2 regions of the Streptomyces chengmaiensis genome follow, and region 1 is predicted to be linked to the other one. Evidence: riboswitches for the same ligand, from Rfam matches in the RefSeq annotation. Region 1 holds a riboswitch; the other holds the start of a gene.
What was found. Region 1 has a riboswitch for cobalamin ahead of metE (5-methyltetrahydropteroyltriglutamate--homocysteine S-methyltransferase). Riboswitches for the same ligand answer to the same signal wherever they lie in the genome.
Positions count from the first base shown of each region.

Region 2: another riboswitch for cobalamin. It lies ahead of cobN (cobaltochelatase subunit CobN); the one in region 1 lies ahead of metE (5-methyltetrahydropteroyltriglutamate--homocysteine S-methyltransferase).

Region 1 is NZ_JARWBG010000003.1:113,303-117,687, forward strand. It holds gene QCN29_RS03865 (haloalkane dehalogenase) at 73-993, opposite strand; gene QCN29_RS03870 (TetR/AcrR family transcriptional regulator) at 1,309-1,923, shown strand; cobalamin riboswitch at 2,081-2,303, shown strand; gene metE (5-methyltetrahydropteroyltriglutamate--homocysteine S-methyltransferase) at 2,461-4,385, shown strand, end outside.
Region 2 is NZ_JARWBG010000056.1:36,434-40,818, forward strand. It holds gene cobN (cobaltochelatase subunit CobN) at 1-3,458, opposite strand, end outside; cobalamin riboswitch at 3,488-3,646, opposite strand; partial or broken gene QCN29_RS30890 (cobalamin biosynthesis protein CobG) at 3,692-4,385, shown strand, end outside.

The sequences.
Region 1 (4,385 bases):
GGTCTTCCGGGTGGCGGCCGGAGTGTCCGGCCGCCATGCGGCGAAACCAGCCCTTCGTCATCGACCTCGACGTCAGGACGGGAGGGGTTCGGCTGCGATGAAGCGGTTCACGATCCCGGCAAGTTCGGAGCCTCGGTCCTCCTGCAGGAAGTGTCCGCCGTCCCGGATCGTGGTGTGGTTCTGTCCCCGGGCGCCGGGGACCCGCTCCTGGAAGACCCGGTCGAGACCCCTGGTGATCGGGTCCTGGTCGCTGAATGCGCACAGGAAGGGTTTGTCGAAGTGCTGCAGGGCCTGCCAGGCCTCGCGGTTCGGCCCGGCGGCGGGGTCGTCGGGCGAGACGGGGACGAGCACCGGGAACCGGCGAGCGCCCGCCTTGAACGAATCGTCGGGAAACGGCGCGTCGTAGGCCGCCGTCACCGCGGGGGACAGGTCGCTGCGGCAGCCGGAGTCGACGATGGCCCCCACGTGCAGCTCGGGCGTGTTCTGGCTGAACTCGCGCCATTGCAGGAACGCCTTCGTCGGCTCGGCGTCCCCGGTGGGCAGGAAGGTGTTGGCCACGACGACGCGGGCGAAACGGTCGGGGTGCTCCGCCACCAGGCGGAGTCCGATGAGCCCGCCCCAGTCCTGGCACACGAGGGTGATGCCGCGCAGGTCGAGGCGGTCGAAGAGAGCCTCCCGCATCCAGTCCACATGGCGCTGGTAGGTGTAGTCGGAGCGGGCGGCCGGCTTGTCGGAGCGGCCGAAGCCGATGAGATCGGGAGCGACGCACCGATGGCCCGCCTGGCCGAGTGGCGGGATCATATGCCGGTAGAGGTACGACCAGGACGGCTGACCGTGCAGCAGCAGCACCGTCTCTCCCGAACTGCCGTCGCCTTCGTCCACATAGTGCACACGCAGCCTGTCGCCGCTGCCGTCCCCCGCCCCCACATCCACGTAGGCCGGCGCGAAGGGGTAGTCGGGCAGGTCGTTGAACCGTTCATCGGGCGTACGCATGATCCGCATGGTCCGTGTGCCTCCTGTGAGTTCTGGAGTTCTGGGTACGGCGACTCCGCGTCGAGCGGCCGACCAGGCGCCGGGCGTCACGACCGGTTGGGCGTCGCGACCCGCCGGGCGTCGCGGCTGCGCCTCGGTGTGCCGGCCGTCGTTGACGTCCGCTGCACTCAGGCATGACGCGGCCGCCTGCGCCGTCGCGCCGCACGCAGCGAACCCATACCCGGAACGACCGTTCCAAGATACAGGCAGCGCCACTCCCGCACCAGCTCCATGGCGGTATCCTGGAATCGTCAGTCCAGGTTCCCGGGGTGAGGCGTGCCAGACATCAAGCACTTTGACGCGGACGCGACCCTGGACACGGTCGTGCGTCTCTTCTGGCGCGACGGAATGGTCTCGACCGGAATCCAGGACGTGGTGTCGGCCACGGGAGTCAACCGGTCCAGCCTCTACGCCACGTTCGGCGGCAAGCAGGAGCTCTACCGAGCGGCGCTGCGGCGCTATGCAGAGCGGCGTTCCCAGCCGGCGTTCCGCCGCCTCGCCGAGGACGAGCGCGGGCTTCCCGCGGTTCGCGACTTCTTCGCCGAGCTGATCGAGGCGTGCTGCCACGGCGAGTACGCGCGCTGGGGTTGCATGATCTCCAACGCCCACGCGGGCGCCGAGAGCGGCGACCCCGAAGTGCGTGCCCTGCTCGACCGTCTGTACCGGGAACTCCGGGGGTCCCTGCACGCGGCGCTCGTCACGGCCGGCCGGCTGAATCAACTGGATCCGGGCGTCGACCCGGACTCGATGGCGGAGGCACTCGCTCTCCTCGCCCATGGTGTGAACCTGCGCTCGCGGGCCGGAGTCGACGCCCGCACCCTGCACCGAACAGTGACCGCCACCCTGGACGCGATCGGCGCGATCGGCGGGCACGGGACGACCGCCCCTTGAGAGGGTCCGAGCGCAGCCCCGTTGCGGTGGCCGGGGCGGGGCCCTGGGCAGCAGTGGGAGCGTGCGCCCGGGAGGCCGTGCCCGCGGCACCCCGAACCGTCTCAGCCCACCTGCCCGGAATGCGGGCTGCCGCATCCGTCTTCGAGCCGCTCCCGCTAGGCTGACCGACGCAGCTGGTTCGCCCTGTCCTCCAGACAGGCGCGTCGCAAGAGGGAACCCGGTGGGAATCCGGGACTGCCCCGCAGCGGTGAGCGGGAACGACCGCCGTCATACGCACTGGACCCGAACCGGGTCCGGGAAGCGACGGCCAGTAGGAGTGCGCCCTTTCCGGGCCGCACGCGCCCGCGAGTCCGAAGACCTGCCCGTTGCCCGCGTACGGACGATCGTGCGCGGACATCCCGGTGACCTCGAGGGCGGGTCGGCGACCACACCAGGCGAACGGCCTGCCACGGCCGTTGCGGCCGCCTGCGTCTCCCCCTTCGCGCTCTCCCCCGGTTCCCGGGATGCCCAGGACATCTTCGCGAAGGAGAGAGTGTCATGACGAAGCCCGCAGCCGCGGCTGCACGGGCCACCGTGCACGGCTACCCCCGACAGGGGCCGAACAGGGAACTGAAGAAGGCGGTCGAGGGCTACTGGAAGGGCACGGTCACCGCCGACGCCCTGGCCGGGACCGCCGCGGAACTGCGCCGGGCGAACTGGCGTGAGCTGGCCCGTGCAGGCGTTCACGAGGTGCCGACCGGTGACTTCTCGTACTACGACCATGTCCTCGACACCACGGTGATGGTCGGGGCGATCCCCGAACGGCACCGTGCGGCGGTCGCCGCCGACGCCCTGGACGGGTACTTCGCGATGGCCCGCGGCACCCAGGACGTCGCGCCCCTGGAGATGACCAAGTGGTTCGACACCAACTACCACTACCTGGTGCCGGAACTGGGCCCCGACACCGTCTTCACCGCGGACTGTGCCAAGCAGACCGGCGAACTGCGGGAGGCGCTGGCCCTCGGGCCGGCCGCCCGGCCCGTGCTCGTCGGCCCGGTCACCTATCTGCTGCTGGCCAAGCCCGCGCCCGGCGCCGCCGCGGACTTCGAACCGCTCACCCTGCTGGATCGGTTGCTTCCGGTCTACGCCGAGGTGCTGGCCGATCTGCGGGCGGCAGGCGCCGAATGGGTGCAACTCGACGAGCCGGCCCTCGTCCAGGACCGAACCCCCGCCGAACTGAACGCCGCCGCCCGCGCCTACGGGAACCTCGGCGGTCTTGCCGACCGCCCCAAGCTGCTCGTCGCCTCCTACTTCGGCCGACTCGGCGAGGCCCTGCCGGTGCTCGCCGAGTCCCCGGTGGACGGACTGGCCCTCGACTTCACCGGCGCCGCCGCCGCGAACCTCGAGGGTCTCGCAGCGGTGGGCGGCCTGCCTGGCAGGCGGCTGGTCGCGGGCGTCGTCGACGGCCGCAACATCTGGCTCAACGACCACGAGAAGTCCCTGGCCACACTGGGCACACTGCTGGGCCTCGCGGACCGCGTCGACGTCTCGGCCTCCTGCTCCCTGCTCCATGTGCCGCTGGACGCCGCGGCCGAGACGGACGTCGATCCGCAGATCCTGCGCTGGCTCGCGTTCGCCCGGCAGAAGACCCGGGAGATCGTCACCCTCGCCAGGGGCCTGGCGGAAGGCGTCGGGAGCGTCGCCGCCGAACTGGCCGCCAACCGCGCCGATCTCGCCTCGCGCGCGGACTCGTCACTCACCGGCGACCCCGCCGTACGGGCCAGGGCGGGGGCAGTCACCGACGCCGACGCCCGCCGCTCCCAGCCCTACGCCGAACGGACGGCCGCCCAGCGGGCCCATCTGAAGCTGCCCCCGCTGCCGACCACCACCATCGGCTCCTTCCCGCAGACGACCGGCCTGCGCACCGCCCGCGCCGGTCTGCGCGCGGGCCGGATCGACGCCGCCGGATATCAGGAGCACATCAGGGCCGCGATCCAGGAGGCGATCTCCTTCCAGGAGGAGGCGGGGATCGACGTCCTGGTCCACGGCGAGCCCGAACGCAACGACATGGTGCAGTACTTCGCCGAACAGCTCAGCGGCTATGTCGCCACCCGTCACGGCTGGGTCCAGTCCTACGGAACCCGCTATGTCCGGCCGCCGGTCCTCGTCGGCGACGTCTCCCGGCCGGCGCCGATGACGGTCGGCTGGACGCGGTACGCCCAGTCGCTGACGGACCGTCCCGTCAAGGGAATGCTGACGGGCCCGGTCACCATGCTTGCCTGGTCCTTCGTCCGCGACGACCAGCCGCTCAACGAGACCGCGCGCCAGGTCGCCCTGGCCCTGCGCGACGAGGTGCAGGACCTGGAGGCATCCGGCGCCTCGGTGATCCAGGTGGACGAGCCCGCCCTGCGGGAGACCCTGCCACTGCGGTCCGCCGACCACGCCGGCTATCTCGCCTGGGCGACGGAGTCGTTCCGGCTGAC
Region 2 (4,385 bases), on a different contig from region 1:
TTGGCCTGCTGCAGGAACTCCCGGTTCTCCGGGTCCAGGACGTACGTCTGAGCGAGCTTGTCGTACATCCAGTCGGCGACCACGCCGGTCGTGGCGTCGTAGCCGAAGAGGTAGTCGACGGTGGCGGCGAGTTCGAAGGCGCCCTTGTAGCCGTGGCGGCGCATCGCCTCGATCCAGCGCGGGTTGACCACCCGGGCGCGGAAGACCCGGGAGGTCTCCTCGACCAGGGTGCGGGTGCGGACGGTCTCCGGGCGGGTGGAGTCGCCGATGTACGCCTCGGGGGCCGTGCCGCGCAGCGCCCGCACCGTGGCGACCATTCCGCCGTGGTACTGGAAGTAGTCGTCGGAGTCGGCGATGTCGTGCTCGCGCGTGTCCGTGTTCTTCGCGGCCACCGCGATCCGCCGGTAGGCGGTCTCCATCTCCTCCCGCGCCGCACGGCCGTTCAGCTCGCGCCCGTAGGCATAGCCGCCCCAGACCGTGTATACCTCGGCCAGATCGGCGTCCGTACGCCAGTCGCGGCTGTCGATCAGCTGGAGGATGCCCGCGCCGTACGTGCCCGGCCGGGAGCCGAAGATACGGGTGGTGGCGCGGCGTTCGTCGCCGTGGACGGCGAGGTCCGCCTGCGCGTGCGCGCGGACGAAGTTGCTCTCGGCCGGCTCGTCCAGCCAGGCGGCCAGCCGCACCGCGTCGTCCAGCAGTCCGATCGTGTGCGGGAACGCGTCCCGGAAGAAACCGCTGATGCGCAGGGTGACGTCGATGCGCGGACGGCCCAGCTCCGCCAGGGGGACCGGTTCCAGGCCCGTCACCCGGCGGGAGGCGTCGTCCCACACCGGGCGGATGCCCAGCAGCGCCAGCGCCTCGGCCACATCGTCGCCCGCGGTGCGCATGGCGCTGGTGCCCCACAGGGAGAGGCCGACGGACGTGGGCCACTCGCCGTTGTCGGAGCGGTAGCGCTCCAGCAGCGAGTCGGCCAGCGCCTGGCCGGTCTCCCAGGCGAGCCGGGAGGGGACGGCCTTGGGGTCCACCGAGTAGAAGTTGCGTCCGGTGGGCAGCACATTGACCAGACCGCGCAGCGGCGAACCGGACGGGCCGGCGGGCACGAAACCGCCGTTCAACGCGTGTACGGCATGGTCGATCTCGGCGGTCGTGCCCGCCAGCCGGGGCACGACCTCGCGGGCCGCGAACTCCAGCACCGCGGCGACCTGTTCACCGTGGTCCGCGGCCACTGCCGCGACGGCGGCCGGTTCCCAGTCCGCCGCCTCCATGGCCTCGACGAGCGCGCGGGCCGTCTCCTCCGCCGCGTCCGCGTCGGTGCGGGTCGCCTTCGACTCGTCCAGGCCCAGCGCCTCCCGCAGGCCCGGCAGCGCGGACGTGCCGCCCCAGATCTGCCGGGCGCGCAGGACGGCGAGCACCAGATTGACCCGCTCGGGGCCGGTCGGCGCGCCGCCCAGCACATGCAGGCCGTCGCGGATCTGCGCGTCCTTGACCTCGCACAGCCAGCCGTCGACGTGCAGCAGGAAGTCGTCGAAGCCGTCGTCGTCCGGGCGGTCCTGAAGCCCCAGGTCGTGGTCCAGCTTCGCGGCCTGGATCAGCGTCCAGATCTGGGCGCGGATCGCGGGCAGCTTGGCCGGGTCCATCGAGGAGATCGCCGCGTACTCGTCCAGCAGCTGCTCCAGCCGGGCGATGTCGCCGTACGACTCGGCGCGCGCCATCGGGGGCACCAGATGGTCCACCAGCGTGGCGTGCACCCGGCGCTTGGCCTGGGTGCCCTCGCCCGGGTCGTTCACCAGGAACGGGTAGACCAGCGGCAGATCGCCGATCGCCGCGTCGGGCGCGCAGGCGGCTGACAGGCCCGCGTTCTTGCCGGGCAGCCATTCCAGATTGCCGTGCTTGCCCAGATGCATCATGGCGTCCGCGCCGAAGCCCCCGTCCTCGCGGGCGGCCTGGATCCACCGGTAGGCGGCCAGATAGTGGTGCGACGGAGGCAGATCCGGATCGTGGTAGATCGCGATCGGGTTCTCGCCGAAGCCGCGCGGCGGCTGGATGAGGACCAGCAGATTGCCGCGGCGCAGCGCGGCCAGCACGATGTCGCCGTCCGGGTTCTGCGACCGGTCGACGAACATCTCGCCCGGCGCGGGCCCCCAGTGCTCCTCCACCGCCTCCCGCAGCTTCGCGGGGAGCCGGTCGAACCAGCGCCGGTAGTCGGCGGCGGGGATGCGGACCGGGTTGCGGGCCAGCTGCTCCTCGGTCAGCCACTCCTGGTCATGGCCGCCCGCCTCGATCAGCGCGCGGATCAGCTCGTCGCCGTCGCCCGAGGCAAGGCCGGGCACCTCCTCCGCGCCAAACTCATAGCCCTCCGCCCGCAGCCGGCGCAGCAGCGCGACCGCGGAGGCGGGGGTGTCCAGACCGACCGCGTTGCCGATGCGGGAGTGCTTGGTGGGGTACGCGGAAAGCACCAGCGCGATCCGCTTCTCGGCGGCGGGGACATAACGCAGCCTGGCGTGGCGCACCGCGATCCCGGCGACGCGGGCGGCCCGCTCGGCGTCCGCGACATAGGCCGGCAGGCCGTCCTCGTCGATCTCCTTGAAGGAGAACGGGACGGTGATGATGCGGCCGTCGAACTCCGGCACCGCGACCTGGCTCGCCGCGTCGAGCGGGGACAGTCCCTCGTCGTTCTCCTCCCAGGCGTCGCGCGAGCCGGTCAGACACAGTGCCTGGAGCACCGGCACATCCAGCGCCGCCAGCGCCCCCGCGTCCCAAGCCTCGTTGTCACCGCCCGCCTGCGCCTCGGCGGGCCTGGTGCCGCCCGCCGCCAGCACCGTGGTCACCACGGCATCCGCGGTGCGCAGTTCGTCGAGGAACTCGGGCTCGGGGGCGCGCAGCGATGCCACGTACAGCGGCAGCGGGCGGCCCCCCGCGTCCTCGATCGCCCCGCAGAGCACGTCTGCGAAAGCCGTGTTGCCGCTCATATGGTGCGCCCGGTAGTACAGCACCGCGATGGTCGGCCCCTCGACGCCGTCACGCTCCGTGCGCTCCAGCCGCCCCCAGGCGGGCGCGGTCGCCGGCGGTTCGAAGCCGTGGCCGGTGAGCAGCACCGTGTCCGACAGGAACCGGGCCAGCTGCTCCAGATTCGCCGGACCGCCGTGCGCGAGATAGGCGTGCGCCTCGGCCGCGATGCCGATCGGGACGGTGGAGGCCTCCATCAGGGCGGCGTCCGGGGCCTGTTCACCGGTGAGCACCACCACCGGGAGGTCCCCGGCGAGCAGCGCGTCCAGCCCCTCCTGCCAGGCGCGCAGCCCGCCCAGGAGTCGTACGACGACGAGGTCCGCGCCCTCCAGCAGCGCGGGCAGCTCGTCGAGCGGGAGCCGTGCGGGGTTCGCGAACCGGTACGGCACAGGGCCGCCCGCCGCACGCGCGCTCAGCAGGTCGGTGTCCGACGTCGACAGAAGCAGGATCATCCGGCGTCCGGCCTTCCTCGGGGTCCGCGCCCCGGGCAGTGGGGACGGCGGGAGTTCCTGGCTCATCCGGAAGGTGCGCTCTTCACGCTCCTGCCGGACTCACAGTGGCGGGACCGCGCCGGACTCTCACCGGCTTCCTCCCCTTGCGCCGTCCACGGCGATGACGGGCCGTCTGGCCCGTCATCGAGCATAGTAGGGGTGCGGGCAGCTGAGCAGGGGATACGGCTTGTGTGATGGTCGGTATGCTCGCGCCCATGCCCACGGCTCCCTCCGCCGCCAACCGCCCGTACGGGGATGAACCGCCCCCGCGGGACGGCGCCGACGCCTGCCCGGGGGCGCTGCGGCTGCACTCCGCGAACGACGGCGCGCTGGCCCGCGTGCGCGTCCCCGCGGGCCTGCTGACCGCCGCGCAGGCGGACGTCCTCGCATCCGCCGCCGAGCGCCTCGGCGACGCCCGGCTCGACCTCACCTCCCGCGGCAACGTCCAGCTGCGCGGCCTGGGCGCCGCCTGCGGCGGGGAGTTGGCCCGCCTGCTCGACGCGGCGGGCCTGCTGCCCGCACCGCGCCACGAACGCGTCCGCAACATCGTGGCCTCGCCGCTGACCGGTCTGGACGGGCGCGGCGCGTACGACGTCCTGCCCTGGGTGCGCGAACTGGACTCGCTGCTGTGTGCGAGCGAGACGGCGACCGCCCTGTCGGGCCGCTACCTGTTCGCCTGCGACGACGGCCGCGGGGACATGACCGCGCTCGACGCGGATGTGACGATTCTCGCGTCGAGCGCCGACGGGCAGCGCCCGGAGTGCGCCTCCTCCATGCGCCGGGCGGCGGCGACCGGCCACGACGGCGCGGCCTGCGGGCCGCCGCAGCCGGAGAGCCGGGCCGAGTCCGGGCCCGCGGCGACAGCCGGGCAGCGGGCGCATGCGCCCG